3 regions of the Halomonas sp. KHS3 genome follow, and region 1 is predicted to be linked to each of the others. Evidence: predicted binding sites of a transcription regulator. Region 1 holds the regulator's gene; each other region holds the start of a gene.
What was found. Region 1 encodes sigma-54, which starts transcription at its own class of promoters, with help from an activator protein. Its sites were predicted from a motif close to TGGCACNNNNNTTGCTNT; they were not measured.
Positions count from the first base shown of each region.

Region 2: a site for sigma-54 is predicted at 7,542-7,559, ahead of RO22_RS19320 (2,4'-dihydroxyacetophenone dioxygenase family protein). Genes of this name have one in related genera too.
Region 3: a site for sigma-54 is predicted at 7,777-7,794, ahead of RO22_RS05185 (NarK family nitrate/nitrite MFS transporter). Genes of this name have one in related genera too.

Region 1 covers NZ_JWHY01000002.1:1,371,467-1,381,507, reverse strand. The annotation lists gene murA (UDP-N-acetylglucosamine 1-carboxyvinyltransferase) at 1-268, opposite strand, end outside; gene RO22_RS08390 (BolA family protein) at 279-530, opposite strand; gene RO22_RS08385 (lipid asymmetry maintenance protein MlaB) at 624-962, opposite strand; gene RO22_RS08380 (phospholipid-binding protein MlaC) at 959-1,600, opposite strand; gene mlaD (outer membrane lipid asymmetry maintenance protein MlaD) at 1,691-2,155, opposite strand; gene mlaE (lipid asymmetry maintenance ABC transporter permease subunit MlaE) at 2,172-2,972, opposite strand; gene RO22_RS08365 (ATP-binding cassette domain-containing protein) at 3,040-3,852, opposite strand; gene RO22_RS08360 (KpsF/GutQ family sugar-phosphate isomerase) at 4,179-5,165, shown strand; gene RO22_RS08355 (KdsC family phosphatase) at 5,218-5,760, shown strand; gene lptC (LPS export ABC transporter periplasmic protein LptC) at 5,761-6,330, shown strand; gene lptA (lipopolysaccharide transport periplasmic protein LptA) at 6,342-6,857, shown strand; gene lptB (LPS export ABC transporter ATP-binding protein) at 6,869-7,618, shown strand; gene RO22_RS08335 (RNA polymerase factor sigma-54) at 7,748-9,160, shown strand; gene hpf (ribosome hibernation-promoting factor, HPF/YfiA family) at 9,258-9,566, shown strand; gene RO22_RS08325 (PTS sugar transporter subunit IIA) at 9,571-10,041, shown strand.
Region 2 covers NZ_JWHY01000010.1:28,708-38,748, forward strand. The annotation lists gene RO22_RS19300 (efflux RND transporter permease subunit) at 1-2,991, opposite strand, end outside; gene RO22_RS19305 (efflux RND transporter periplasmic adaptor subunit) at 2,991-4,073, opposite strand; gene RO22_RS19310 (NAD(P)/FAD-dependent oxidoreductase) at 4,210-5,394, shown strand; gene RO22_RS19315 (sigma-54-dependent Fis family transcriptional regulator) at 5,579-7,381, opposite strand; gene RO22_RS19320 (2,4'-dihydroxyacetophenone dioxygenase family protein) at 7,607-8,134, shown strand; gene RO22_RS19325 (SDR family NAD(P)-dependent oxidoreductase) at 8,143-8,961, shown strand; gene RO22_RS19330 (alcohol dehydrogenase catalytic domain-containing protein) at 8,961-9,965, shown strand; gene RO22_RS19335 (MFS transporter) at 9,958-10,041, shown strand, end outside.
Region 3 covers NZ_JWHY01000002.1:662,304-672,344, forward strand. The annotation lists gene RO22_RS05155 (DUF1415 domain-containing protein) at 1-291, shown strand, start outside; gene RO22_RS05160 (methyl-accepting chemotaxis protein) at 460-2,124, opposite strand; gene RO22_RS05165 (GNAT family N-acetyltransferase) at 2,381-2,875, opposite strand; gene RO22_RS05170 (LLM class flavin-dependent oxidoreductase) at 2,899-3,891, opposite strand; gene RO22_RS05175 (SDR family oxidoreductase) at 4,033-4,725, opposite strand; gene RO22_RS05180 (nitrate regulatory protein) at 4,856-6,133, opposite strand; gene RO22_RS05185 (NarK family nitrate/nitrite MFS transporter) at 6,259-7,611, opposite strand; gene RO22_RS05190 (patatin-like phospholipase family protein) at 7,954-8,973, opposite strand; gene RO22_RS05195 (CZB domain-containing protein) at 9,077-10,041, opposite strand, start outside.

The DNA.
Region 1 (10,041 bases):
TAACCAGCTCATACGGTGCGTGACACTGAGTGACTTGGGAGCCATCCAACTGAATACTCAGCTTTTCGCCCATCACCGGCTCAACGCCCATGCGGCCGAGCAGCTCTAAGGTGGTAGTAATATCCTGCAAGTGCGGCAAGTTACCAATCACCACGGGGCCATCGGCCAACAGGCTGGCACATAAAATAGGCAGCGCCGCATTCTTAGCGCCACTCACCCACACTTCACCGTCTACCGACCCATTGCCGGTAATGATTAATTTATCCATGGGGCGACCGTTATTGAACGTTTTCCGGTGCAGTTTGCCACTGCACCGGGGTAAACGTTTTGATGCTAATAGCGTGGAGCGCACCCGAGGCGATCTCATCGCTCAGCGCAGCGTAGACAAGCTGCTGACGTTTGACCGGAGAGAGACCTTCAAAGGCATCGCCAACCGCAATCACCTGAAAATTACAGCCTTCACCCTGGATATGGAACTGACATCCGTCGATACGGGATTCAAGCAGTGCTTTTACCTCGTTGGGTTGCATGGCGCAGAAAACTCCTTTGGGGTCATCGTTATTAATGAACGTAATTGGGTCGACATAATAAAGAAAAGCAGTGCGCTTGGCGATGCCGGAGCGTTAAACGGCCAGAGTAGCCGCAGGCTGATCGATCAAAGCATCCAACTCAGCCAGGGAGGCAAGTCGGCGTAGCGGCGCTGAAAAAAGAATGGCTTGGATATGGATACCGCGCTGCCGACAAATTCGAAGCCATTCAAACAGCACGCTAATGGCAGCGCTGCTAGCCTTCTCAATGCGACTAAAGTCTAAGCTAAGCGAAGTTAGCTCGGTGTGCTTGAGCCATTTAACACCACAGGCGGCCAAATCGGCCGCCAAGGATACCTCCACATCACCTTCCACCAGCAAGGTAGTGTTTTCTACACTAACCGTTACACTGGGGCGTGAAAACAGCACTGTCACGCATCGCCTCCCTGCTCAAGCTCTTCAACGCCCACTTCAGGTGACCATCCGTCAATAACCGCGTCATAATCACGATTGTTATCGCGCATGGCTTGGTCAAACTGATTGCGGAACGTCAGACCCAGATTAATACCGTTAACGATCACGTTAACCACCCGCCATTCGCCGTCGGAGAGTCTCAGGCTATAGCTTACGGGGTACACCTTGCCGTTATTGGCCACCACTTCCATGGCAACGCTGGCCTGGTCGTCATAGCGCTGAGCCTGCTGGGCATTCAGCACCCGCAGCTCATCATAATCAAACGTCACTAGCCCACGAGTATAAGTATCAATCAGCGTTTGGCGAAACACATCGACAAAACGACGGCGCTGTTCCGGGGAAGCGTTGCGGAAGTAGTTCCCCATCACGCTGGCCCCGATATAGCGGAAATCCGCCACTTGTTCGAGGTTGCTATCCACTAACGCCTCAAGCTCGCTAAGATTATTGGCGTAATAATCCTTGCGACCTTCGAGCTCCGACATCAGTGACTCAACGTTATCGCGAATCATTGCTTCTGGCGTCTGAGACTGCGCCTGTGACTGCAGTGGCACCATTAACGCCGCCATCATCATTACCACCAATAACCAACGACCCATCATCAAGTTCACTCCATTCATAACCATCATCTCCCCACCCGGTATTGCACTGGGCCCGTTATTACACTGGATTAGTGCCTGCCGTTTGAAACACTAGTTAGTTGCCATATTGGACACAAACTGCTGGATAAGTTCTTCCAACACCAGCGCCGACTGGGTGTCACGAATCGTATCGCCATCCTCCAACATTTCAGGGTCGCCGCCCACGCTAAGGCCAATGTACTGCTCACCTAATAAGCCTGCGGTCAGGATCGAGGCAATCGAGTCTTTGGAGAGCTGACCCTCAAGTTCGCTATCCAGGCTAAGAACGACCCGCGCATCGAACCACTGCGTATCCAGTTCAATGGCTTCTACCCGCCCCACTGTCACACCCGCCATGGTGACCCTGGCACGGGGTTTTAAACTGCCAATATTGGCGAAGTTGGCCTCTAACTGAAACGACTGCGTGGGCGCTGAGAGCGTCAGTCCACTCACACGTAGGCCGAGGAACACCAGCCCCAGAATGCCCGCCACCATAAACAGGCCCACACCGAACTCCATGGTTTTACTGCGTTTCATGAAACTGCTCCAGCCATTAAAGGCCGCCAAACATAATGGCGGTCAACACAAAATCAAGCCCCAATACTGCAAGCGACGAATACACCACCGTGCGCGTAGTAGCGCGGGAAATACCTTCAGAAGTGGGCACCAAATCATAACCTTGAAATACCGCGATCCAGGTCACCACCAAAGCAAATACGGCGCTTTTGATCATGCCGTTACCGATATCACTGATAAAGGCTACATTGGCCTGCATGTTGCTCCAGTAAGAGCCCTCGAAGACGCCTAGCCACTCCACGCCCACCAAGTAGCCGCCCCAGATGCCCACGACACTAAACCCAACCGTTAAAATAGGCAGTGACACAAAGCCTGCCCATAGGCGTGGCGCCACCACGCGGCGCAGTGGGTCAACACCGATCATCTCCATGCTGGTGAGCTGCTCTGTCGCTTTCATTAAACCGATCTCGGCGGTGAGCGCAGATCCCGCCCGGCCAGCAAACAGTAGTGCTGCCACCACTGGGGCTAACTCCCTCAATAGCGACAGTGCCACCATTTGTCCCAGCGCCTGCTCAGCCCCGAAATCGACCAAAATGGTATAGCCCTGCAGTGCCAGCACCATGCCGATAAACAGCCCCGACACCAATACAATGGCTAACGAAAGCACGCCCACAAAGTGCATCTGGTGCAACCATAATCGCCAGCCTTCCCGGGAAGGCACGCCGACCACCGACTGGAATAGAAACACGCCCGCTCGACCCAATGCTTCCATTAAGTCGCACCCTCGGCGCCCCAGCCGTGTAACACGTGCGGCGCTATTAGAGAACTTTGACTGCATTAACTCTGCCCTTTATTTACCCTGCTTTGGTGCATTTAAGCGCCTTATGTCACCCACTCTAGCGGTTCTATTTAACCGGAGCCCCGCCCAGAATATCGCGATAAAACGCCTCAGCGGGGTAGTGAAATGGTACCGGCCCATCAGGTTCGCCATGAATAAACTGGCTAACCCGGGGATCTTGATTTGTGTCCAGGGTTTGCGGTGTGCCATGGGCTACCACCTGGCCATCGGCGATCAGATAGAGATAGTCCGCAATGCTCAAGGTCTCCTTGATATCATGGGAGACCACCACCGAGGTTAGCTGCAGCGCTTGATTAAGGCGCTTGATTAGCTGCACCAACACGCCCATAGAGATGGGATCCTGACCAACAAACGGCTCATCATACAAAATCAGTTCTGGATCCAGCGCCACCGCACGAGCCAATGCGACCCGGCGCGCCATCCCTCCGGACAGCTCCGCAGGCGTTAAGTGTCGCGCTCCACGCAGGCCGACCGCCTGTAGCTTGAGCAACACCAGGTCACGCACCATAGTATCGGGTAAATCCGTATGCACCCGCAGCGGAAAGGCAACGTTTTCAAACACATCCAAATCAGAAAACAGCGCACCACTCTGAAACAGCATTCCCATCCGCTTGCGTAGCGTGAATAGCGCCTTCCGGGACAGTTTATGAACATTCTGCCCATCAATGAGTATTCGACCACTCTCCGGGGTTAGCTGGCCGCCGATCAGCTTCAGTAGCGTGGTTTTACCGGTACCACTTGGCCCCATGATCGCGGTTACTTTACCCCGCGGTATGGTCATATTCACACCACGGAAAATTTCGTGATCACCACGCGAAAAGTAAAGCTCTTCAATTTCTATAAAGGGTGCATCTGTCATGGATCAGTTGACTCTTAACGAGGCGCGACTAAAGCTGTATAGCATACCCTACTTGCGGCTATCGCAATTAGAAAACAGCGTTTCTAAAACATTATCGAACATTGTACTATAACGCTACAAGGCATTACTGCACGAATGGGCTTTCCTATTGTTCAGGGTTATCAAAGTTGCAAAGGCTTGCTTACCCTCGCCTAAACCTGCTCTCGGCCCTGGTGATGCGGGTATGCCCCCCAGGGAGTCGCCTCAATTACTGCCTATTAGAGGTGTCGAGATGTTATTCTTACCGGTTACTACTTTTATATTTTCATTTGTTAAGAGAAAACGCTATGCGCCAGCCTATCGCCCCCTCCAGCCTACTACGTGAAAGCGCACTGCGTACGCTACAAATCGAGCAGGCAGCGATTGGAGGCCTTCAGGCTAAGCTAGACGAAAGCTTTGATCGCGCCTGTGAGCTAATTCTCGCCTGCCAAGGTCGTGTAGTGGTGACCGGTATGGGCAAGTCGGGGCATATTGCTGGCAAGCTAGCGGCGACACTTGCCAGTACCGGCACGCCGGCTTTTTTCGTTCACCCCGGCGAAGCCAGCCATGGCGATCTAGGCATGATTACCCGCGCAGATGTAGTGTTGGCGCTCTCTAACTCGGGCGAAACTGCCGAAGTCACTGCTCTGCTACCACTGCTTAAACGCCTGGGCACACCGCTGGTCAGCATGACGGGGCGGCCCCACTCCACGCTTGCCAAGCACGCTGATGCGCACCTAAACAGTGGCGTCGAGCGTGAGGCTTGCCCGCTCGATCTAGCCCCCACCAGTTCCACCACCGCTGCCCTCGCCCTGGGTGATGCACTGGCGGTTGCGTTACTGGAAGCACGCGGCTTTACCGCTGAAGATTTTGCCCTCTCCCACCCCGGCGGCAGTTTGGGCAAGCGCTTACTGCTACGCGTTAGAGACCTCATGCACGACGGCGCACGCCTGCCCCAAGTCGCATTGGGCAGCCCGCTGCGCGACGCATTACTCGAAATTACCCGGCAAGGGCTTGGCTTTACCTGCGTAGTGGATAGCGAAGGACGATTAGCGGGGGTCTACACCGATGGCGATCTACGCCGCACGCTGGATCAATTCCATAATCTGCGCGACGTGCGCGTTGATGATGTCATGACCCGGCCGGGCAAGCGCATAGGCCCCGATATCCTGGCGGCCGAAGCGGTACGCATCATGGAAGAAAGCCGTATTACCGCGCTAGCGGTGGTTGATGAACAACAGCGCCCAATTGGGGCTCTACATATGCACGACCTGCTCGCCAGCGGCGTTATTTAACCCAGCGGCGCCAACACGACCTGCTTTACGAACTGATTGATATGGAGGTTCTATGACCCTACCTGCCTCGCTACTCGACCAACTCCGCCGTGTACGCCTGCTAGCACTGGATGTTGACGGCGTCCTTACCGATGGGCGCCTCTACTTTCAGGCCGATGGTATCGAAATCAAAGCATTCCACACCCAGGATGGCCACGGGCTAAAGCTTCTCAAACGCGTGGGCGTACATGTCGCGTTGATTACCGGGCGCGACTCCCCCATGGTTAGCCAACGCGCGGCGGCACTCGGCATTGACCATGTTCACCAAGGCTGTGAAGACAAGCTGGCCACACTGCGCGGGCTCTGCCAGCGCCTCGATATTGAACTAGAGCAGGTGGCTTATTGTGGCGACGACCTACCCGACCTAGCGGCTATCAAACGTTGCGGCGTCGGCATTACCGTGCCAAACGCGCCGGACTATATGCATACCCACGCCGACTGGACTACCGAACGCCTGGGTGGCCACGGTGCCGTACGTGAGATCTGCGATACGCTGCTTGAATCTCAAGGACACTGGGGCGCGGTGCTCGACACCTATCTGCACGGCCGCACGTAAATGTTTAAACGCTTTAAAGTACGCCTCTGGTTAGCCGGGCTAGTCATCGCGCTGGGGATTCTGCTGGTATGGCTTGACCCCCGCGGGCCTCAAGACACCAGCATCGATCCCGAAGCACAGGCTCAGGAACCTGGCCACGTGCTGGAAAATGCCGAGATTACCCTATTCGGGGATAACGGCAGTGTCATGCAGTCGCTAAAAACACCGCGCCTTATCCATACCCCGCAGCGCAGCGAAACCTGGACGGAAGAGCCCGAGGCAGTACTGTATGACAGCGAAAACCGTCAGTGGCTGGCCAGCGCCGATGTAGGCACGCTCAACACCGCTACCCAAGCCCTGCTGCTGTCAGGTTCGGCTCGACTGTTTGCACCAGATGAAGGCTGGCAGCTAGATACCGAGCTACTGCACTATGATGGCCTCGAGCAGCATGCCTGGAGTGACACACCGGTATTGATGCAGCAACCGCCGCAGCAAATGAGCGCTTCACGTATGGACGTTTGGCTTAACACCAGCCAGGTTCGCTTAACGGATAATGTGCGCGGCACGCACCCCCCGGCCACACAACGCTAATAGGAACCGCCATGAAAGCCATGATTTCCCCAGCCCTGCTCTACACTGCACTGTTCGGTTTAGCGATACCTTTATCAGTGTTAGCCCAAACCAACTCATCTTCCCAGGCCCCAGTGGAAGTGGAAGCCGACCGTTTAGATCTTGATCAGCGGGCAGGCACAGCTGTTTATACTGGGGATGTGGACATTCGCCAAGGCGAAATGCAACTGCGCGGCGAGCGGGTAGAGATCGAACGCAACGACGCGGGCGAACTCTCGACAGCCACCGCTACCGGTGAGCGCGCCTACTTGCGCCATCAAGGCGAAGGGCAAGAAGGCCCCACGGAAGGCTGGGCGCGGCGGATTATTTATCACGTCGCCGAGCGTCGCGTAGAGCTGATCGACCAAGCCGAACTGACCCAGCAAGAGGACACCTTTAGTGGCGGTCGCCTTGAGTATTTTATTGACCGAGAAGTGATTCAAGCGCGCTCTGACGTTGATGGCAGCGAGCCCCAGCGCATACGCATGACCCTTCAGCCTGAACAATAGGGAGCCTAGCTGTGGCCACTGCTGACACTGCGCCGATCAAAACCCTTTATGCCCACCACCTGGCTAAAAGCTACAAACGCCGCCGAGTGGTCAAAGACATCAATCTGGAGATATCCCAAGGCAGTGTCGTTGGCCTTTTGGGCCCCAACGGCGCGGGCAAAACCACCTCATTTTATATGATTGTTGGGCTGGTCAAATCCGACGCTGGCAAGGTGGGTATCGACGATGTGGATTTAACGCGCGCCCCCATGCACGAGCGCGCAGCCGCGGGGATTGGCTATCTACCTCAAGAGGCGTCTATTTTCCGCAAACTCTCGGTTGCCGAGAATATTATGGCGATACTCGAGACCCGCAAAGAGCTTAACCGCAGCGATCGCGAACAGCGCCTGGAAGCGCTACTCGAAGACTTCCATATCACCCATATTCGCGACAACCTGGGCATGAGCCTTTCGGGCGGCGAGCGCAGGCGTGTAGAAATAGCCCGCTCGCTAGCCACAGAGCCCGCTTTTATTCTGCTCGATGAGCCTTTTGCGGGCGTTGACCCCATCTCGGTAGGTGAGATTAAAACCATCATTCGTGCACTGAAACAGCGCCATATCGGCGTGCTGATCACCGATCACAACGTGCGTGAAACACTAGACATTTGCGATATCGCCTATATCGTCGGCGATGGGCAAATCATCGCCAGTGGCTCGCCCGCCTCGATTCTCACCAACCAAAAAGTAAGGGATGTGTATTTGGGCGCCGATTTTCGCCTGTAATGTTTTTGCCTTAATCGCCCCTAAATAGCGCTTTAAAACAACTTTACGACCAATGGCATGCTTATTGCACTTGCGCCAAGCACTCACTCGCACTAGGGTGGAGCATTCTGATTAACGAGTGGTTCTCAGATGGTCATGAAAGCTTCTCTCCAACTGCGTATCGGCACACAGCTGACCATGACGCCCCAGTTGCAGCAGGCCATTGCGCTGCTGCAACTCTCTACGCTAGATCTTCGTCAAGAAATTCAGCAGGCCCTCGATGCCAATCCCATGCTGGAGCAGGAAGATGAATTTAGTGAACAGGCTGTCAGCGAGCCTAAGGAAGAAGAGTGGTCAGAGAGCATCCCTACTGAGCTCTCGGTAGATAGCGACTGGTCAGATACCTATCAAGATATGGGAAGCCAGGGGGGCAGCAGCGAAGGCCCCGACTTTGAGCGCCAGGCAGCCGGGCAGAGCCTTCATGGCCACCTGCTGTGGCAACTCGCCATGACCGATTTTAGCGCTCGCGAGCAGCTTGTCGCGGAAAGTTTAATCGACGCGCTAGACGCCAACGGCTACCTGACCCAGCCGCTCAACGACATCCGTGAAGGGCTTCGTGCCCAGGGCATTGACGGGCTAAGCCAGCGCGAAGTGGAAACCATTCTACTCAAGCTCCAGCAGTTTGAGCCGACCGGCATATTTGCCCGTGACTTGCGTGAATGCTTGATGCTGCAGCTCGCCGCTCTCCCCGATCATACGCCACTGCTGGTTCCCGCCCGCCGCTTGGTGCGGCAGTTTCTCGAAGCGCTTGGCAAAGACGATATGCGTCTGCTGAAACGCCGTCTAGGGCTCGACGACGAACAGCTGGCCGATGTCATCCTGCTTATTCGCAGCCTAGACCCACGCCCAGGCAGCGCCTACGGCGACACCGATGACAGCTATGTCACCCCCGATCTAGTCGTCCGCCACGATAATGAAGGCTGGCATTTAGAGCTCAACCCCGAGGCCCTGCCACGGCTGCGCATTCAGCCCGACTACGCCAGCTTGATTAAGCGTGCGGATAAAAGCGATGACAACCAGTTTCTCAAAGAGCACTTGCAGGAAGCGCGCTGGTTGATCAAGAGCCTCTCTAGCCGAAACGATACGCTGCTGCGTGTTGGTCGCGAAATCATTACCCGCCAGATTGGCTTTTTAGAGCACGGCGAAGAAGCCATGAAACCACTGATACTGGCCGACATTGCCGAAGCCGTGGAGATGCACGAGTCGACTATTTCACGGGTAACGACGCAAAAATATATCCATACACCCCGTGGTGTGTTTGAACTCAAATACTTTTTCTCAAGCCAGGTGAGCGGTCAAGATGGCGACAGCCACTCCAGCACCGCCATCCGTGCACGACTCAAGAAACTGATTCAAGAGGAGCCGCCCGGCAAGCCGCTTTCAGACAGCCGCTTAGTGACGCTATTAGGCGAAGGAGGGATTCAAGTGGCGCGTCGTACGGTGGCGAAATACCGTGAAGCCATGGGCATTCCCTCTTCCAGTGAACGGCGTCGTTTGCGCTAACTTCGTTAACGTTTCAGGGAAACTCTCGACAAGGGCTTTGCAACGCGGCAAAAAGGGTTACAATCGAAGTACAGTCCGATGGATAAGGAGCACGTCAATGCAAGTAAATATCACTGGTCATCACGTAGAACTGACTGACGCCTTGCGTGACTATGTCAACGAGAAGCTTGAGCGTGTAGAGCGCCATTACGACAATATAACTACGGTGCAAGTCACCTTATCAGTGGAGAAAGAGCGCCAGCAGGCCGCCTGTACGCTGCACGCCGCAGGTGCTGACTTACATGCGGAAGCCCTAGACAGTGATATGTACGCCGCTATCGACGCACTAGCGGACAAAATCGACCGTCAACTCGTTAAACACAAGGAAAAAGCACAAGCTCGCGCCCAAGGCGCCGGTGTGCGTTAATTCAATGACGTTGGAAACCATACTCCCCCCGGAACGCGTTCTGTTCGACGTCCCCGGGGGCAGCAAAAAAAGGGTGCTGGAGTTTTACAGCACCTTTATCGCCCAAAATATCCCCAGCCTGGACAGCCAAGAAGTGTTTAGCCGTTTAATCGGCCGCGAGCGCTTAGGTAGTACGGGTATTGGTAACGGCGTGGCTATTCCTCATGCGCGTAGCCCCCACTGCAACGCCCCTATCGCTGGATTTTTGAAACTGGCTGAAGCGATCGATTTTGACGCTATCGACGGCGACCCGGTAGATCTGGTGTTTGTCCTGTTGGTACCCGAAGAGGCAGATGACACGCATCTCTCACTACTGGGTCAGGTAGCGACCATCATGAATGATGCGGACACGCGCCAGCAACTGCGTAAAGCAGCCAGCCAGCGCGAACTGCTTGAGCTGATTACCGCCAAAATTCGCGAGCAATCAGCGGCCTAA
Region 2 (10,041 bases), on a different contig from region 1:
CCCCGCCATAATCACGGTGCCGATAACCAGGCGAGACTCAGACCCCGGCCCTGTCGAGACAATCAGCGGAATGGCGCCGGCCATGGTGGTCACAGCGGTCATTAAGATGGGTCTTAAACGCGTCACAGAGGCTTCAATCAACGCCGCACGGAAGGCTTTACCCTCATCGCGCAACTGGTTGGCAAACTCGACAATTAAGATGCCGTTTTTCGCCGCTAGTCCAATCAACAGCACCAAGCCTACTTGGCTATAGATATTAAGCGATTGACCGCTTAGTAGCAGGGCGAGTAGCGCACCGCTCATCGCGAGCGGCACCGTAAGCATTATCACAAAGGGGTGAATCAGGCTTTCGAACTGCGCTGCTAACACCAAAAAGACCACAAGCGCGCCCAGTATTAACAAGAACGCGGTGGCGCCACTGGCCTGCTGGAAGTCCCGTGATGCGCCTGCCACATTGGTTTGCGCCTCTTCCGGCAGTAGCTCCGCGGCGCTCTGCTCTAAATAGGTCAAAGCTTCGCCAAGGGGGTAGCTATCCGCCAGGTTGGCTTCAATGGTAATCGCCCGTATACGGTCAAAGCGGTTCAAAGTGCTGGCGCCAGCAAAGTCGGAGAGGGTGACCAAACTGGCCAGGGGGATTAGTTCACCTGTGCGAGCGGATCGAACCTGAATGTTATCCAACGCCCTCGGGCTGTTTTGACTGCCGCGGTCACCTTCCAAAATGACGTCGTACTCTTCACCATCATCAACATAGCGAGTGACGTTACGGCCACCTAACAGCACTTCAAGCGTTCTGCCGATCTCGGTAACCGTAACGCCCAACGAAGCGGCACGCTCGTAGTCAATATCGACTCTTAGCTGTGGCTGGGTTTCGTTGTAGTTGCTCTCTAGTGCCATCAAGCGCGGGTTGTTTTCGCGCACATGATCGATCAGCGTATCGCGCCAGCGGGCAAGCTCTTCGTAAGTCCCACCGCCCAGTACAAACTGCACCGGCTTTTGGGTACGCTGCCCAAACCCCTGGCGCATCACCGGGAAGGCTTGTACCCCCGGCAACGTACGCAGCTTTTCGCGTACTTCGCCCATGATCTCCCAGGCACTGCGTCGGCTGCCCCAGTCGGCCATATTGACGATAATAAAGCCGCTATTGAAATTCTCTATGTTGCCGTAGCCACGAGGGGCGCGAACGACTACGCGCTCCAACTCACCGCTCTCCACCAGTGGCGTCATCCGCGCTTCGATCTCATCCATGTAGTCCATCATGTAGTCGAAGGTGGCGCCTTCAGGGCCATTCACTAATACGATAAAGTTACCGCGATCCTCTTGAGGCGTGTATTCGTTGGGCAGTACCGTGGCCAGCCAGGCGGTGGCGCCAATCAATAATACAAACGCCGCGACCACCAGCCAGCGCATTTTGAGCATCCACTCTAACGTGGCCTGATAGCGGCGCTGTGTGCCGCTGAGCAGCCACTGCACAGCCTTGCCAATCCGGCTTTCGTGCATGCCCGGCTTAAGAATTTTAGACGCCATCATCGGCGTAAGCGTCAGTGCTAGCAGAGTAGAGACCACTACCGCAGCGGCCATGGTTAGCGCGAACTCGGAAAATAGTCGGCCAATATCGCCTTGCAACATACTGAGTGGCAAGAAAACCGCCACCAACACTAGGGTGGTGGCGATGACTGCAAAGGCGATTTGCCGGGTACCTCGAAAGGCGGCGACTAGCGGCGTCTCGCCGTAGTCGTGCATACGCCGGTTAATATTTTCAAGCACGACGATGGCATCATCGACAATCAGACCGATCGCCAGCACCAGCGCCAGCAGAGTTAGCAGGTTAATTGAGAAATTCATCGCTGCCAGAGCAGTAAAGGCGCCAATAACGGCAATCGGAACGGTCACCGCGGGTACCAGGGTGGTGCGCAAATTGCCCAAAAACATAAAGATCACCACCACCACCAAGCCCATGGCGATAAACAGCGTCATAACGACCTGCTCAATCGCCCCGGAGACGAACAGCGAGGCGTCGTAGTTCAGGCTCAGTGACATCCCTTCAGGCAAGGTACCTTGTAGGCGTTCAAGTTCGACCTGAACGGCTTCAGAGAGCTCTATCACATTGGCCGTCGACTGCATGATCATACCCAGGCCGACCATGGGGATGCCGTTAGAGCGGAAGACAGAACGATCCTCCACCGCGCCGACCTCTACTCTTGCTACGTCAGCAAGGCGCACCAGATAGCCGTTTTCCTCCTGGTTTTGAGGAGAGCTGAGGGCGAGGCGCTGAAAATCTTCGGCACTGGCAAAACTACGGGGGAGGCGGACAATAAACTGCCGATCCTTGGATTCAAGCGAGCCTGCCGGTAGCTCTACGTTCTCTGCCCGCAGTGCGTCTTCGATATCGCTAACGGTGAGTCCCCGTGCGGCCAAGGCATTGCGATCCAGCCACACGCGCATGGCGTAGTCACTGCCGCCGCCGACACGCACCCGTGCTACCCCTGGCTGAACGGAGAGGCTGTCGACCAAAAAGCGGTTAGCGTAGTCGGTTAGCTCAGTAATGGAATAGTCGTTTCCGGAAAGGCTTAACCAAACCACCACTTCTTCGCTGCTATCGGCTTTGGTGACCTCTGGGTTGTCAGCGTCGTCGGGTAGGTTGCGCAGCGCGCCGGAGATGCGGTCGCGAATATCATTGGCGGCGGCATTGATATCCATATCAATGCCAAATTCGATCTCGATCTGAGAGCGTCCATCCTCGCTTTGCGAGGTAATCAGCTCAATGCCTTCAACGCCAGCAATGCGGTCTTCTAATACTTGGGTAATCCGTGTTTCGACGACGCTGGCCGAGGCTCCGGGGTAGCGGGTATCGATGGTGACCACTGGCGGGTCGATGGTGGGGTACTCTTGCAGCGGCAGACGATTGAGTGCCAGCAGGCCAAAGGCAATAATCAGCGCCGCGATTACCATCGCCAATACCGGCCGCTGAACAGAGATATCCGATAAACGCATTAGCGGTCGGCCTCCAACAGCGCTCGTATACCGGTCTCGTCATCGGCGATCCCGATTAACCTGGCTTCTTGCCCGTCACGGGCCAGCTGTAGGCCATGAAAGACAATTAAATCGTTGGCGGCGAGTCCCTCGAGAATTTCCACCTCGCCATTGCGGCGCTCGCCGATCACCACTTCACGCTGTGCCAAGCGTGTGCTGCCTTCACTCTGTTCAATTAACATCACGAAGTGACGGTCACCGCTAGGCTCAATGGCCGCCTCAGGGATAACAACCGTATCGCGTACGTGCTGTTGAACGATCACTTCCATCAGCATGCCAGGCCGCAAGCGGCCATCGGTATTCTCGAGATCAGCGCGGACGCTTACGCTGCGCGTGACTGGATCCACCCGTGTGCCGATGGTGGCAATTTCACCGCTAAAGAGGGCGTCAGGGTAGGCGGCAGTTGTGGCATTGAGCATCAAGCCTGGTGAGAGGCGGTCGAGAAATACTTCGGGGACGCTGAAATCTAGCTGCATAACATCCAATTTATCGAGCGTCACCAGATCCATGCCTGGAGTGACCAGGGCGCCAACACTGATATTGCGAAAGCCGACGCGGCCACTAAAGGGGGCTTTTATCTGGTAATTGGCCAACTCCGCTTCAATCGCTTGAATATCGGCATCTGCCTGGCGCAGCCGTGATTGGCTATCTTCTACATCGGCCCGAGCCGCCAGGTTGCGCTCTTGCAACTGCGAAGCGCGATTTGACGCATTACGCCGCTCTTCGCGAAGTGCCTGGGACGCCCTCAGCTGCGCCTGTTCCTCGGCATCCTCCAGACGAATAAGCAACTGGCCTTCTTCGACCTGCTCGCCGTCACGGAAATTGATCTCGGCAACGATATCCGTGACGGTAGCCGATAGTGTGACGCTCTCATCGGCACGAAGGGTGCCCAAGGCTTCTATTGGATCCGACCAGGTAGTCATGATCGCCCGGGTGCCTATGACTGACGGCGCCGATTGGGCGAACGCTACGCTGGAAAGCAGAAGAGTGAGAGGCAGGAGTGCGAGTCGCAACAGCCGTCGTCGATGAAAGGGCAAAAGCATAGTGTTCTCAGCGTTAGATAATATTTATACAGTTATTGTATATGGTAATTGTATCCGCATAATAATTTTTAAGTGCGACCCTGTTAGAATGCCTGCCTTTTACGACGGGAGTCGCTCTCAATATGAGCTGTCCATTATGATCTATGACGTTGTCATCATCGGTGCTGGCGCCGCAGGCTTAATGTGCGCAGCGCAAGCAGGCTATGCCGGAAAGCGGGTCTTAGTGCTTGATCATGCTAACAAAGCGGGCAAGAAGATTCTCATGTCCGGGGGTGGCCGCTGCAACTTTACCAATCTTGGCACAACGCCACAGCACTTTTACTCTTCAAACCCTTACTTTTGTATTTCGGCGCTCAAACGTTACCGCCCTGAGCACTTTGTTGAGCTGGTCGAGCGCCATGGCGTTGAACATGTTGAGAAAACGCCGGGTCAGCTATTCTGTGCAACCTCGGCTAAAGATATTGTCCATACGTTACTGACCGAGTGTGAGTGGGCTGGGGCTGAAATCAGGCTCAGCACCCAGGTTACCCGCGTGGAGCAACAGGGCAGTGCCATGCGTCTAACGACTTCGATAGGTAAAATCGATGCCGGGGTGGTCGTCATCGCGAGCGGTGGGCTTTCCATTCCGAGCATGGGCGCGACGGGTTTTGGCTACGACATTGCCCGTCAATTTGGTCTAGAGGTATTCGCTACGCGACCCGGGCTGGTGCCCTTTACCTTAAGCGATAGCTGGAAAGCGCGCGCAGCTGAGCTCTCTGGTTTGAGCGTGCCAGTGGCTGTTAGTGCTGGCAGTCGCCGCTTTGTGGAACCCATGCTGTTTACCCACCGCGGCTTGTCTGGGCCGGCGATGCTGCAGATATCCAGCGTTTGGCAGCCAGGGGAGAGCATTAGTATCGATCTACTGCCCAATGAAAACGTGGCGGAATCCCTACGTGAGGCACGCCAAGAAACGCCTAAGCGTCAGCTCTCGACTTGGCTTGGCGAACGCTTTCCGAAACGCTTTGCGCAAGCACTGCTGGAGTGGTACCCCGACCATGACTTGGCGCGGCCCCTGGCCCAGTATGCTAATGCCGCATTGGATGAGTGGGCGCAAAGACTCAACGCTTGGCAACTGAAACCAGCAGGAACAGAAGGTTGGCGTACCGCAGAGGTAACCATGGGCGGGGTCAATACCGACGCGATTTCGTCCAAAACCTTTGAGGTTAAAGGCTTACCACAGTTGCGCTTTATCGGAGAAGTATTAGATGTAACGGGAGAGCTAGGCGGGTATAACTTTCAGTGGGCGTGGGCGAGTGGCGTAGCCTGCGGGCAGGCTGTTTAATAAGCTGATCAAAGATTTGCAAGTGCCGTAAACCGATACACTGGCTGTATTAAGCCTCTTGTATTTTGGCGATGGGTTCAAGTTTAGGGGCTGTTGACGTTTCGCTTATGGCAGCGCTGAAAAGTCAACAGAGCCTAGGGCAATGCTGCCAAGAGGTCGGCTGGTAGGTCGATCAGGCGCTTCCTTACAAGTGCCGAAACAGACTAGGATCTAATCCAGCTTTTTGAATTCGATAGGCTAGCTTAGCTCTCGTTACGCCTAGTTCTCTGGCGGCCTTAGACACGTTGCCATCTGTTTTATAAAGTGCATTTGACAAAATTTCTGCTTCACTTCTCCTGTGATATTTAGCGCTCTTCTGCGTATCGTCAATCTTACCCCGGCCAAATAGATCAGGCCCACTTGTGCCAGCCTCCAGCTCTCCTGTGGGATCAATATTGAGGCCTGAAGGGGGATTGAGTTTTGTGGCAAAGCCAACGTCGTCAAACATATGAAACACATTGAGCGGCTCAGAATCTAGCGCGTTAATCACGCCACGTTCTATTAAATTCTGAAGCTCGCGAATATTTCCAGGATAACTATAGTCTAAAAGTGCTTCACTGGCCTTTCGGGTGAGTCCTGGAATATTTTTTTTATAAACGTTTGAGTAGCGGTATAAAAAATGTTCGATCAATAAGGGGATATCATCCTGGCGTTCTCTAAGAGGGGGAAGGCGAATAGGAAAAACATTTAAGCGGTAATAAAGATCCTCTCTGAATAGTCCATTCTGCACTTCCTTGAAAAGATCTTTATTTGAGGCGGCAACAACCCTGACGTTAACTTGAATAGGGTGTGCACCACCGACTCTTTCTATCTCACCATTCTGCAGGGTGCGAAGAAGCTTACCTTGTGCCTCATAACTTAATGATGGAATTTCATCAAGAAATAGTGTGCCCCCATTGGCTCGTTCGAACCGACCCGGTCGACTTTTTTCTGCACCTGTAAACGCACCTTTTTCTACGCCAAACAGCTCTGCCTCAACCAATGTGTCAGGGATTGCAGCACAGTTAAGGGCGACAAAGGGGCCGTTTGCCAAGTTGCTTTTGCGGTGAAGCTCGTTAGCAAACAAGTCTTTCCCAACACCTGATTCTCCATTGAACAGTACCGTGGCTGGCGTTGGCGCGACTCTTTCGATCTTCTGCAAAGCAATACTGACTGCTGCTGAAATACCCACGATCTTTTGGGTATCTATTTTCTCATGGATAGAGGCAGGAGATGACGCTGTCGTAACGCCAGTGGTTTGTCGAGACGACTTACGCGCTTCAGGCGCAAGGTATTCTCCTGGAGTGAGCCAGCTAAGGTCATGGGTACTGCCTATTTCTTGATTTGTCATCTCACCTACGATTCGGCAGAAAGAGCCGCCGCAGCCAGCACACTCCAACTCACGATATATCACTCGCTTACCGTAGAAAGCACTGGCGTAGCCGCTGGCATAACCTAGCTGCATCCAGCAAACCGGTTCACGTGATAGGCCGTACGCATTTATATGTTCGGCGGCTTCGATTGAACCATGCCAAAGGAACTCGGCATTGAAAATACCGTTCGGGATGTCGTGGTCGCGTCGTACCGTTTCGACTTTAACCATCCCCATGACCGCATGTAACCGCTCTCCCGCGGTCAACGCACCAGCTTCATCGTTTAGTGGCCAATGTTTTCGTACAAAAGCTGCGTCGGCAGATCCAGCTGAAAAACCTACGCGCATCAGCAAGCTGCATGCTCTAGAAAAGCCTAGTGATTCAATGATTTCTCTGCGCAACACACCAAATGCATTAGCCCCAAGTAGCACCATGCGGCGATCATCGAACCAAATTTTTCCATCGTTAGGGGTAAGGCGCAGCCTCTCTGTCAAATCACGTAAAGTGGGTGGGTCTCCATCATCAAGGCCTATCTCACAAGAGCTCGCTTGATTGGGTTGCGTTGTCATTTTCGAAAGCGTCATTTTTTTTGTCATGTCTTTCTCATTTTTTTATTAAAAATATTAAATTAATTAAATACTGGCGAGTCTTGTTCAATCCTTCAGTTGTACTTTAGTCGTGTCTAGTCTCTTAACTTCCTTTGCATAATAAGAATTTTACTTTATTTTTTATACTAAGGTCTAGGTTTTGAGTAGTTGGCATAGCAATTGCTGAATAGTTCTCTGTAATACATCGTTTCCATAAATAAAGTGAGAACAATAATGGCTAATGCACCCGCTAGTAATGCTTATCGTATCGTAGAAGTTCCTGAGCCAATGAAGGCAATGCAAGACCGATTTGGGCGTGAGGGAAGCTATGTAGGGCTCTCTGAGGTAGAAAGCCCATGGGTTCCTTTTGGTGATAATGCAGCTATACGGCATCTGGCCTTTGATGTAAGGAATAATGTTTATTGCAATATTTTATGGATTAAAAGCCCTGGTGTGATTGGTACCCATAAGCACCGAGGAATGGTATGGGCTGTAGGAATGGAGGGATCTTTCCGATATTTGGAATACGACTGGGTTTGCGGGCCTGGTGAGTTTATAACGGAAATGCCCGGACAGGCTCACACGTTAGTGACCGACGATGCTAATGGAATGAAAGCTCTATTTTGGATGCAGGGAGCTAACGAGTTCTTCGATGAGAAGGGGGAGTGGGCAGAAACGCTGGATGTTTTCTGGTTCATCAATCACTACGTCACTTATTGTGAAGAACACAATATCCCCATCAATGAACAGTTATTTCTATGAGGTGGGATATGCGTGTATTAGAGCAATTCAGCGTAGAAGGGCGTTCAGCCCTGATCACGGGGGGAGCCTCAGGTTTAGGACTTGCCTATGCCGAAGCGTTGGCAGAAAACGGAGCTAACGTGACACTAGCGGATATAAACATCGACGCAGCCGAATGTGAGGCACAAAGACTCCGTGACGAAGGCTGCAAGGTTCATGCTGTCCAGCTAGATGTCGCTGATCGAATGCAGACCAGTCGAGCCTTCGAAGAACATGTCCGCCAGTTTGGCAACTTGGATATTGTTTTTGCTAATGCGGGGATCGATCCTGGGGCAGGGTTTTGGAACCCTTCAGGAGGGCGAAATAGAGATGGTCAGATTGACGTTTTAGATCCAGCCCGCTGGGATAGAACAATTTCTATTAATCTGACGGGGGTCTTTAATACTCTGCGAGTGGCAGCTAAATACATGAAGCCACGGCGTCGAGGATCAATTGTTGTCACGTCCTCCAATGCTGCCTTTATTACAGAGCCTGTGGTCGGGCTTGCTTACATGCCTGCAAAAGCGGGAGTGTCCCATTTAGTACGTCAAGTTGCCTTAGAGTTGGCAGAGTTCCGGATCCGGGTCAACACTATCGCGCCCGGCGGTTTCGTAACCAACATTGGTGGTGGCTGGTTGAAAGACGAAGCAGTTCGCCAGGCCTGGAACGCCAAGGTACCTCTAGGGGAAATCGCTGATCCTGAACAGATCAAGGCACTGGCGCTATACCTAGCCTCTGACGCCTCTTCCTATATGACCGGTGCTCAATTGGTTATTGACGGAGGCACTTCTCTTGGGAGGGTGGGCTGATGCGTGCTGCCGTCTTTCAGGGGTTACACCAGCCTTTAGATGTTTGCGAACTTCCAGACCCTACACCAGGAGACGATGAGGTTGTCATCCAGGTGAAACGATGTGGAATTTGTGGCTCCGATCTCCATATGACTGAGGATCCCATTTTCGGCATTTGTCCTGGCGATGTGCTGGGTCACGAATATGCAGGCGAGATAGTCGCTTTAGGTCGAAAAGTCAGTGATGTATCTATAGGAGATCTTGTATCCGTTATACCTTTCCGAAGTTGCGGTTATTGCGCTGCATGCCGTTCTGGGAATCCTGCTTGGTGTCTAGATATGGCGTTGGAGGGAGGGGGATATGGTGAATATGCCGTCACCGCTGCGCGCCAGTGCGTACCTCTTCCTCTCAATGCAAGCATGGACGACGGTGCAATTGTAGAGCCTTTAGCCGTTGCTCTCCATGGTCTCCAGCTATCCGGCATGAAACCTGGTGACCGTGTCCTCATCCTTGGTGCTGGGCCTATCGGGTTAGCTGTCGCTTTTTGGGCGCGCCGCTTTGGCGCTCAGACGGTTGTCATACAGGATATTACCCGATACCAAGAACAACGTGCCTATGACATGGGGGCGACCGGTTTTGTTTGTGATCCATATCAACCCATTAAAGCTGCAGAGCGGTCACTTGGAGGTTCAGCAGACATAGTATTCGAGTGTGCGGGCGTTCCTGGTCTCATTGCGCAAGCCATTGAGCAGGTTCGCACGCACGGTACGATTCTGCTTCTTGGTTTATGCACTAAGCCTGACAGCTTTATACCCTTTAGTGCTTTATCAAAGGAAATACGCCTTCAAACTGCCGTTTTCTTCTCACGACGTGAATACGAAAGTGCGTTGGATATTCTCGATTCTGGCGTTGTAGAGCCTCGCCATTTAATCACCGAGACCGTGCCACTTAACAATGTGCCAACCGCATTTGAAGCGTTAAAAAAGCGCACCCATCAATGCAAGGTGTTAATAAGCCATGACTAACAATAATACAGCTACCCTGCCTAACACGCCCAATAACACTCGTTATCAAATCCTTTTAGTTACTCTATTGAGCCTT
Region 3 (10,041 bases), 710 kb from region 1:
GAGCTGGCCGAAAGTATCTTGGTCGATCAGGGATATGAAGGGGTCTATCAGCTCGCTACTTTTCATCCCGATTACTGCTTCGACGGGGCTGAGCCCGATGACGCTGCCAACTATACCAATCGCTCTCCCTATGCCATGGTGCATCTGCTACGTGAAGAGAGTGTTGAAAAGGCGATCGAGTTTTACGGCGATACCGACGCGATTCCTGAGCGCAATATCGCTAAGTTAACGGCGATGGGCAGCGACGTCGCTGAGCAGCAGTTGCAGCACTGTTTTGACGTGAGCGACTAAGGTTTGTGAATCGCTCGCTGATGCTTGCCTTTGCTTTTAGCGGCATACAGGGCGCCATCCGCAAGTTGTATTATGTCGATATTCGCATTTAACGAGCCGCTAATTTTTATGACCTGAAGCGGAAGACCAATGGAAAAAGGGCCAGTCAAGCTGGCCCAAAAACATGAATTAAAACTCTTCCCAATCAGGTGTGGCATTGGGCAGTTTTCTAGTTGAGTAAGCGTTAGACGCTGCAAGTGCCTGCGGTGATGAAGAGGCGCTGGGGGTTTCCGAGCCACCGTGCGCTACGCGCTTAAGTTTGAAGGTCGTGACTAACTCGGCCAAACGAGTCGCTTCATCCTGGAGTGAGGCTGACGCGGTGCTGGTCTCTTCAACCAGTGATACATTTTCCTGGGTCGCCGAGTCCATCTGGGATACCGCTGTGCTGACCTGGCTAATGCCCGACTCCTGCTCCTTTGCGGCGAGAGCAAGTTCTTGCATCATTTCCGTCACTTTACGAATAGCTTCGTTGATCTCCGCCATATCATGGCCATTTTTCGCTGCTTGTTCCGCACCGACAACAATACGCTGTGAGATATCTTCAATCATGGTGCGTATTTCTTTCGATGAGGTGGAGGTCTTTGTTGCTAATGAACGAACTTCGCTGGCCACCACCGCAAAGCCTCTGCCGTGCTCGCCAGCCCGGGCAGCTTCTACCGATGCATTCAACGCCAGGATATTGGTTTGAAAGGCGATCGAGTCAATCACCTGAATAATGTCATGGACTTTGTGCGAGGTCTCTTCTAATTCCCGCATCAGTAGGCTGGTGCGTTCAGATGCCTGCTTACCACTATTCGCCTGTTGCGCGGCGTCCTGGGTCAATTGCTGTGCTTGACCGGCAGTATCTGCGTTTTGCTGCACAATCGATGAAATTTCATCCATACTCGCGGCGGTTTGCTGCAAAGCTGCGGCTTGTTGCTCTGTACGCGAAGCGAGATCCTGGCTGCCGCTGGCAATTTGCGTAGAGCTGGAGGCGACGGCTTCGCTACTTTGATTGAGCGTACCGATTATCTCTTCCAGGCGCTCCTGCATATCCTCCATGGCACTATAAAGGCGGCCAATCTCGTTACGCCCTAGGGCATCGATATGGCTGGTCAAATCCCCCTTTGCAATGTTTTCGCAAATGCTGACTGCCCGCTGTAGGGGACTGATGACGAGCCGATTAATCATTATTTGTACCACAATATAGAGTACAATCGCGGTTAAAATGAGAACGCCTACGGTGATACCAAAAATGACGCTGTCGCGCTGCGCTTCCGAGTGAACTTGGTTGCCTCTGCTCAATGCATAATCATTGAAATTACTGATCGCAGTGCTAAAGCCAGAGAACTTCTGATTAATGGGATCACGGTATTCGTCCAGTGTCTCATAGCGCTCGTTGGCTAAATCACTTCTTAAGGTGTCAGTGACAATAAGGTGGTAACTATCGACAATTGCATCGATTAGTGGGCGACGCTCGGAATCAATCGGGAGTTCAAGGCGAGTGAGTTCTGCAATACGCTGGTCAGATTTCTCCAGGCTCACCAGCGCTTCTCCCAGCGCCCGCTCAGCGTAACTTTCGTTGCCATTGCGGTAGTGCTGTGACATGCGCTCTAGCCTGACCCGCACTTCCATTAGATTGGTTTCTGCACGGTTAGCAGCACTCGCTTGTTGAGCACTGATTTCATTAATTTCTGCCAGCAGCTGTGCACCTTCGCGTTCTGCCATGACACCCATGCTACCCAAAATGATAAGCATGGCTAAAAGCACAATCAGTGCGCCAGCAATCATTCTCTTAACTGATATGTTTTGCATTGATACTTCTCCTAATACTCCCCGCACCTGAATTGGTGCATGAGGAGTTTTAAAAGGTATCAATTTTCCGTTAAAATAATAATTTGATTAAGTTGGTGTTAGTTTTCTATATTGTTAAATGCTAAATCATAATAAAGCCGTATAATTAAATGTTTTTTTAAACTTGTTTGAGAGTTGTTTGGAAAATAATTGTTTGATAAAGAGTTGCTTAGTAAATAGTCGTCTGGTAAAGAACCCTTTGGTAAATGGATGATTGTTAAAGCGTCTTATGCATCACATGCGTATCGACAAAACCGAAGCGCGCATGGCGGTAGGCGTTAGGAACGGTACCCACAATACTAAACCCAAGCTTCTGCCATAACGCGACAGCCACCTCATTGGTGGCCACCACGGCGTTGTACTGCATGGCCAGAAACCCTAGTTCCCGGGCCTGTTGCTGGGAGTGCTCACACATGGCTCGCGCTACGCCTTTGCCCCGTGCGGCGGGGGGCACCATATAACCACAGTTACATATATGATCGCCGGGGCCAGCCGCGTTGGTTTTTAAGTAGTAAGCGCCCAGCACTTGTCCGTTTTCATCTTTGGCAACCACACTGGCGTTAGGCGTTTTACACCATAACTGACGGGCAGCTTCAAAACTGATATCGGGATCAAACGCATAGGTCTCTTGCGCTGCAACAATGGCTTGGAAGGTGGGCCAGAAAGCAGCAAAATCGTCATCCGTTATTGGAGAGAAAGCGAGTGTGGTCATAACTATCCTGTGCAGCTAAGCGCTTATCGGGCGACCTCAGCCACAATTTCGTAGCTGCGTAGACGGTCGGCGTGGTTGTAAAAATCGCTATTAATCATTAGTTCATCGGCACCAGTGCGTGTTTGGAATTCCTCAAGCTCGGCTTTAACTGTCTCGGGCCCACCAATAATCGCCGCGCCTAAAAATTGGCTGACTTGGGCCTGTTCCATCGGCGACCAATCCAACTGCTCAACCGGCGGTTGTGACTGAGTCGGCTTGCCGCGAATAAGGTTTAAAAACTTCTGCTGCGCTGTCGTGGCCAGGTAGTGAGCCATCGCGTCACTCTCTGCGGCCATCACGGGAAGGCCGACCATCGCATGGGGCTTATCCAGGTGCTCCGAAGGGCGGAAGTTATCACGGTACAAACGCAGCGCTTCAAATAAATAGCCCGGCGCGAACTGAGCCGCAAACGCGAAGGGTAAGCCCAGTTTGGCTGCCAGCTGCGCGCTGTAACCGCTGGAACCCAGCAACCAAATAGGCACATGGGTACCTTGGCCAGGCACCGCTTTCACTCGCTGCTGGGGCTCTGCATCGGCTAAGTAGCTGCGCAGCTCATTCAGCAGTTGTGGAAAATCATCGACCCCGGCGTGGGCGTTGCGGCGCATAGCCTGCATGGTGGCACCATCCGAGCCAGGCGCACGGCCTAATCCCAGATCAATACGGCCAGGGTAGAGCGTTTCCAGTGTGCCGAACTGCTCGGCAATCACCAGCGGTGGATGGTTAGGCAGCATAATGCCGCCGCTACCCACGCGGATGGTGGACGTTTGCCCGGCTATATGACCAATCAACACGGCGGTTGCGGCACTGGCGATACCGGCAATATTGTGGTGCTCGGCAAGCCAGTAACGGGTATAGCCTAGCCGCTCGGTTAATTGCGCCAGGGCAACACTATCGCGAAAGGTCTCTGCGGCACTGCCGCCCTGGCGAATAGGTGCCAGATCAAGAACGGAAAGTGCCGTGGAAGCGAGTTGGCTCATGGATCACCTGCAAATTAATTCGTGGGCGCGTCGGGTGAAAAATTACTTAGCGCGCTTGGTAATTACACGTTATGCGGCCATTGCAGATGAATTGCAAGGTGTCGACTATCCAGGTGGCGGATATACAGGTTCGTTGGCTCCTCACTCCTCACTTAAAGGTGGAGTGGGGCGAATAAGAATTTCATTCACATCTACATGGGCAGGTTGCGCTAGTGCGTAAATTACCGCATTGGCGATATCGCGATCTTCTAAGGCATGAGTTGGCGGCTCATCAAAAAAGGGGGTGTCGACCATTCCAGGTTCAATTAGCGTCACACGCATGCCGGTGCCACGTAACTCTTCACGTAAGTTGTAGCCAATTCCGGTGACCGCCCACTTGGTCGCGCTATACATCGAGCCTGGAATAGTCGTGCGGCCTGCCGCTGAGCCGGTGAGCAATACATGGCCTTTGCTGCGTTTAAGGGCGGGCAAACAGGCTTGAATAGTGAGGCCCACTCCATAGATATTGGTGAGAATCATCTCACGCCATGCGTCGTGGTCGGCTTCACTAAAGCCGCCGGGTGAACCGCCACGGCCAGCGTTGGCAAAGACGCCATCCAGGCGGCCAAAGGTTTCCAGCGCCTGCTCAACCATGGCCTGCTGCTGTTCCATGTTAGTCACGTCCAGCTCACAGGTCAGTACGTTTTCCGGCCCCAGCTCTTGCGCCAGTGCGGTGAGCTTGTCGCTAGAACGTGCAGCGAGTACTAACTTATAGCCTTCACGTGCAGCTGCGCGAGCGGTGGCCGCACCGATGCCGCTAGATGCGCCGGTAATTAATAGCACGCGGTGTTGCATGGGGTGCGCTCCTTGCTTGGTCAGTCAAGTGAGCTTTTAGCATGGCTAAGGTGACAGCATCCTGCAAATATAGGCTTAAGCAGCTTGGTATTGTGCTGCTAACTGACTGCTAACGAGGAGCCCATCTACTTTATGTTTTAGCATCGTTGCGTTTTAGCATCGCTGAGAGATCCAGTATCGCTTGAGCCATATCTGCCATGCTTTTGCTTTGATCCATTGAGGTTTTCCGCAGAAAGCGGTAGGCCTCCTCTTCGTTCATCTCCTGGTGGGCCATGATGAGACCTTTGGCGCGTTCAATCAGTTTGCGTTCTCGTAGCGCTTTGCGGGTATTTTCAAGCTCATCGCTGAGCCCTTGTAAGCGGCTGGCCTGGGCTTGGGTGAGCTCGATCAGCGAGCGGCCCAGGGGGGAGGTGAGAGCGTTGGCGGTCAGGTCACCTAATGGTTGCGCTCCATTCAGCGCCAGCAGCTGCTCGCAGGGGGCGGGTGTAGGGTGGCAGGGCTGTGCCTTGGCTTTTTCTAAAGCCTCCTCAGCCTGGCCGATTTTGCGGTGGCAGAGCATGCTCAGTTGTTCAATCAGCGCATCTTCAACCGTTTTCATTGAGTCGATGCGCAGCGTGGTGAGTTCATACCAGGTTTCACCCAGCTTATCGGGTGTCTCTTTGGGTGGTGATTGTTTTGCCGACGAGCGCTGGCAGGCGATATCGCGCAGATGGCAAATACCCGACAGCGTGCGCGGTGAAAGCTCCTTCTGCCATGCCTGCTGCGCTTCGGGTGTCGCAAACTCTACAAAGGTGTCGAAGCAGCGCTGTTGATCTGCCATGAGTTGATTGAGCAGCGCGCGATGGGGCTCGTCGAAGTGGCCATGGGTAAAGCCAAAGGCGCCGCAGGCGCGCTCCTGGCCCGCCAGCTCTTTGCCTTGCATTAAGTGGAAAATCGCTACTAGCGTGCGGGTAATATCGGGATCGATAGAGGTATCTGCGGCCTCAAACACAATGGCTAGTAGGCCACTGGTCAACTGGTTAAACGCCTGGGTCGCTGCATCGGGGGTGATAGCAAAGGTATCAATGGCCTGACGAAGCGCGCCAAGTTCGTCAAGCGCGTACCAGACGGCGGCAATCCGGCGCAGTAAGCGCGCGGCGGCCTGGGGGCGGGCCTCCTCACTGAGCGCTTCCAGCCGTTGGCGCATTAGTGTTTCGGCCTGCTGACTGTGTTGCCGGTAGGTGTCGCGGCGGGTTTTGAAGCGCTGCCCCTGGGAAACAAGGTAAATCGTCGATGCGCCCCGTTCACGCTGGAGCATATGAATAAAGCGGCTGATGTCGCCGACAATATCGGCGGTGGTGGCAAGGTGGGTAAGGTTGTCGATATCGCAACGGATGGCGGTTAAGAGCAGTTGCTGCGCTGAAGACATAGAAATTTCCTTGGTGACTCGCCGCCTAAATGTGAACACTCCCATACCGTTATTCTCCCATACCATGCCGAAGCGTATGGGAGTGAACAGGAACGTTATGGAAGTATGAGTGTACTGGAAAGCGCTTAGCGTAACGACAGAGCGCCCGCGCCTACATCATCACCTACTGCGTCGCTATACGCTTTGGCCTCTTCTGCTTCGGTAGCATCGCTAAAGCGTACCACCAACACACATGAAGCCAGGATCAGTACAGTGAGGCCTAAATAGAACAGACCTTGCTGATAGGTCAGGCTTTCGCTGCGGAACAGAAAGGCAGCGCCTACCGCGCCCACATTACCGCCAGCGCCGACTATGCCCGCCACGGCACCCAGCGCCTTTTTGTTGATAAACGGCACCACGCCAAAAGTAGCGCCTTCCGCCATCTGCACAAACAGGCTGAACACCAGCATGATACCTATCGCTAGGCTTAATACGTGCATCTGCGAAAACGCTACCAACGCAATACCTTCGCAAACCAAGGCAATAAACAGCCAGCGAACGCGTCCTTTCAAGCCCCCTTGCTTAGCGAAAAGATCCGAGAAGACGCCGCCTAAAGTACGCGCAAAAATATTCATTAAACCAAACAGACCGGCAATCAGACCCGCGGTGGCCAGGGTAAGATCAAACTTATCAAAGAAGTAGATGGCGGCAATATTGTTGATCGTCAGTTCCACGCCAAAGCAGAGGCCATAGACAACGAACAGCGCCCAAACACGAATATCCTTGGCGGCGGCTAGAAAGCTTTGCGCGGCACCATTTTCTCCTGAAGCTTCAGGCAATTCGCCGCGTGCGCGCAGGTCGCTGAAGTTGCCGTTGGGGGCATCCTGGGTAAAGAACCAGTAGCCAATGCCGGTAAAGAACATCACTACACCAGGCACCATCATCGCTAAACGCCAGCCAAAGGCTTCGTTAACGCCCAGCATCAGCATGCCCGAGAAGATTAGTGGCATCAGTATCTGCGTGGTGCCACCACCCAGGTTTCCCCAACCTGCGCTAGTAGCGTTGGCAGTGCCGACCACATTGGGGGCGAACATCATCGAGGTGTGGTACTGGGTAATCACGAAGGAGGCACCAATGGCCCCAATGGCTAAGCGCGCCAATAGAAAGGTTTCAAAGCTATCGGCCAAGCCAATGCCCATCACCGGAATAGCGCCTAATATCAGTAGCCCGGTATAGGTTTTACGCGGGCCGATGCGGTCACACAGTACGCCAATTGCAAGGCGCACAATTACCGTAATCGCTACCGAAGCGATAATCGTATTGCCGATTTGTGTTTGAGTCAGTGAAAGGTCTTCTCGAACAATCGCCATAAGAGGGGCGATGCCGAACCAGCCGAAGAAACAGATATGAAACGCGAACCATGAAAAGTGGAAAGCGCGCATCTGAGGAGTCGAGAAGTTAAGCAGCCGAATGCGGTTGGCTTTGTTGCGTATGTCCATGGGATGGCCTCACGGGGCATAAAACGAGTTAGTCGCTACGCAACGCAAACAAGTTAGCGCGTTACGCAAACAATTGACGAGAACATGCCTTCACCGTTGAAGGTCAGGTTCGACGCACTCGTACCCGACTGGGCCTGGTCCACGCCTACCACCACTGGTAGGAGTTATGCAGGTAGTTTGCCAGTTGAATATTTATTGCTAAAAATCAATATCTTAATTTATTTTTGTTGTGCGTGTTAGAGATGAGTGATCAAGTCTATGCTGCATGATTGGGCATGCAACGCCGATTTTGCGGCATCTTGGTGCTAGAAGGGTGCAATGGGCGGACTGAACGTGCAGCCATTATTCATGTAAATAGACGGCATCAATATCCAGTGTGGAGTGGCTACCAATCGCTTCAAAGTGTTCGCTTAACCAACGTTCAGCGGCAGCTTGTCCCTGCTCGAAAAGATGGCATAGAAAAGGCCACTCAGAATTGGATTTGCTGGAGACAGAGAGGCCCTCAAGTGCCTGCTCGCCGCTAATGCGGTGGAACAACGCCTGCTGGTAGCAGTTTTCAATGCCTTGCTCATCGAGGGTATGCTTAAGCAGCGCAATCATACGGATCTCTTTAATCAGTGCTGAGTTAAAGGTGATCTCGTTGAGGCGATTCATAATGGCCGATGCCGAGGTGGGGACTTCGTTACGGCTGATTGGGTTGATTTGTATCAGCAGAATATCCCGTGCGCTGCACTCCTCCATGAGAGGAAACAGGGCGGGGTTACCCATGTAGCCACCATCCCAATACGCTTCGCCGTCGATCTCCACTGCTTGGAATATAAAGGGCAAGCAAGCGGAGGCCATCACCGCGTCAACGCTCATCTCTTCACGGCGGAACACCCGCTGTTTACCCGTGCGTACGTTAGTGGCCGCGACAAACAGCTTAAGCTGTTGGCATTGCCTAACCCGCTCGAAATCAATATGTTCGGCCACGATATCGCGCAGCGGATTTATATTGAGTGGGTTGAGTTGGTAGGGGGAGGCCACACGGCTTAATAGGTCCATCGCAATAAAACCGGGCGAGTGATCCAGGCTCCAGTTGCCGGTCAATATGTCCAAGGGAGAGCGGCGGATGGGGCTGGCCATACCCGCGCGACTCACCGCTTGCCAAAAGTCGTGCAGTGCTTGCCGAGCGGTCTCTTTATCGCCTCTTGTGAGCGCATCGGCCATTACCACGCCATTCATTGCCCCGGCGCTGGTGCCGCTGATGCCCTCAATCTCAATGCGGTCATCTGCCAGTAGGCGATCAATGACACCCCAGGTATAAGCCCCGTGGGCGCCACCGCCTTGTAACGCGAGATCTAGCTTTTTGACCTGTGCCATATGCTTTTTCCCATTGCTGCTGGTGAGGAAAGTGGTTTTATTGCAACCAGCATGGCATAGGCGGCTAGATAAGACGAAAGGCTATTTAGCGTACAACGGCTATTTAAGGTGCGCCCGCAAGCGGTGAGTGATGATTGGTTGAATAGGGCGCCTCATACATGGCGTGCTCCATGAGGTTGTCCAACTGCAGGGCGAGCTGCTGGCTGGCTTCTTCCATGACTCCCAAGGCGGCCAGTTGACCATTGCGGTCGCCCAGGCGGGCAAACTTAAGTGCTTCCGCGCCACTGTCATGCATACGGCGATGGGGTGCCGCCAGCGCTCGATAGGCCTCAGTGCGGGCGTAACGTTGGTGACCTTCTCCATGTTGATGCCAGCGCCCTAAACGGCATTGGTGATGGTCTTCTAGGGGAGTGTCTGTGTTGGCAGAGAGGAGCTGCTTATAAAGCCGACACTTCCACACCGCATGATCAAGCTTCGCGGAGTGTAAAAACGCAGCGGTGGCATTGTGATGAATCACCTTGTGCATATGCTGAGCTTGGTCAGCAAGCTGATGCACTGCCTGCTTGGCTGCTTGCGCGGAATGGGTAATCTCCTCGTCGGCCAGACATTTTTTCACTACGGCCTGCGAGTGTTCTCTTACCTGGCTATTAATTTGCTCCATCAGTAGGCTGAGCTGATGGCTCAAGCTGTGCATAGTCAACGCTAAGCGGTGGACATCGTCTGCAATGGCTGCCAATCCTGGAGATTGCTGGCTAGCGGCATCGGTGCTGCCAAGCAGACCTTGGCTATGGGCCGTTTCAAGGGCCGTACTTACCGCTAACGCCTGGGCGTGGCCTGCACTACGGGCGAGAGCGACCTGTAGCTGGCTTAAGGCGTGCAGAGTTTTAGCTAACACTAATGGGGGTAACGCTTCGGTACGTTCAGTGTCGTGGCAACGTTGGTCAAGGCTACTGACCGCCTGTTCAGCGGTGGCAATTAAATTAACCGTTTCCGTTAGGGTGGCCCGCTCGCCGGCAAGCTGATCCGCGTACTCCTGTATGCCACTATTGAGAGAAGCCAGCATATCCG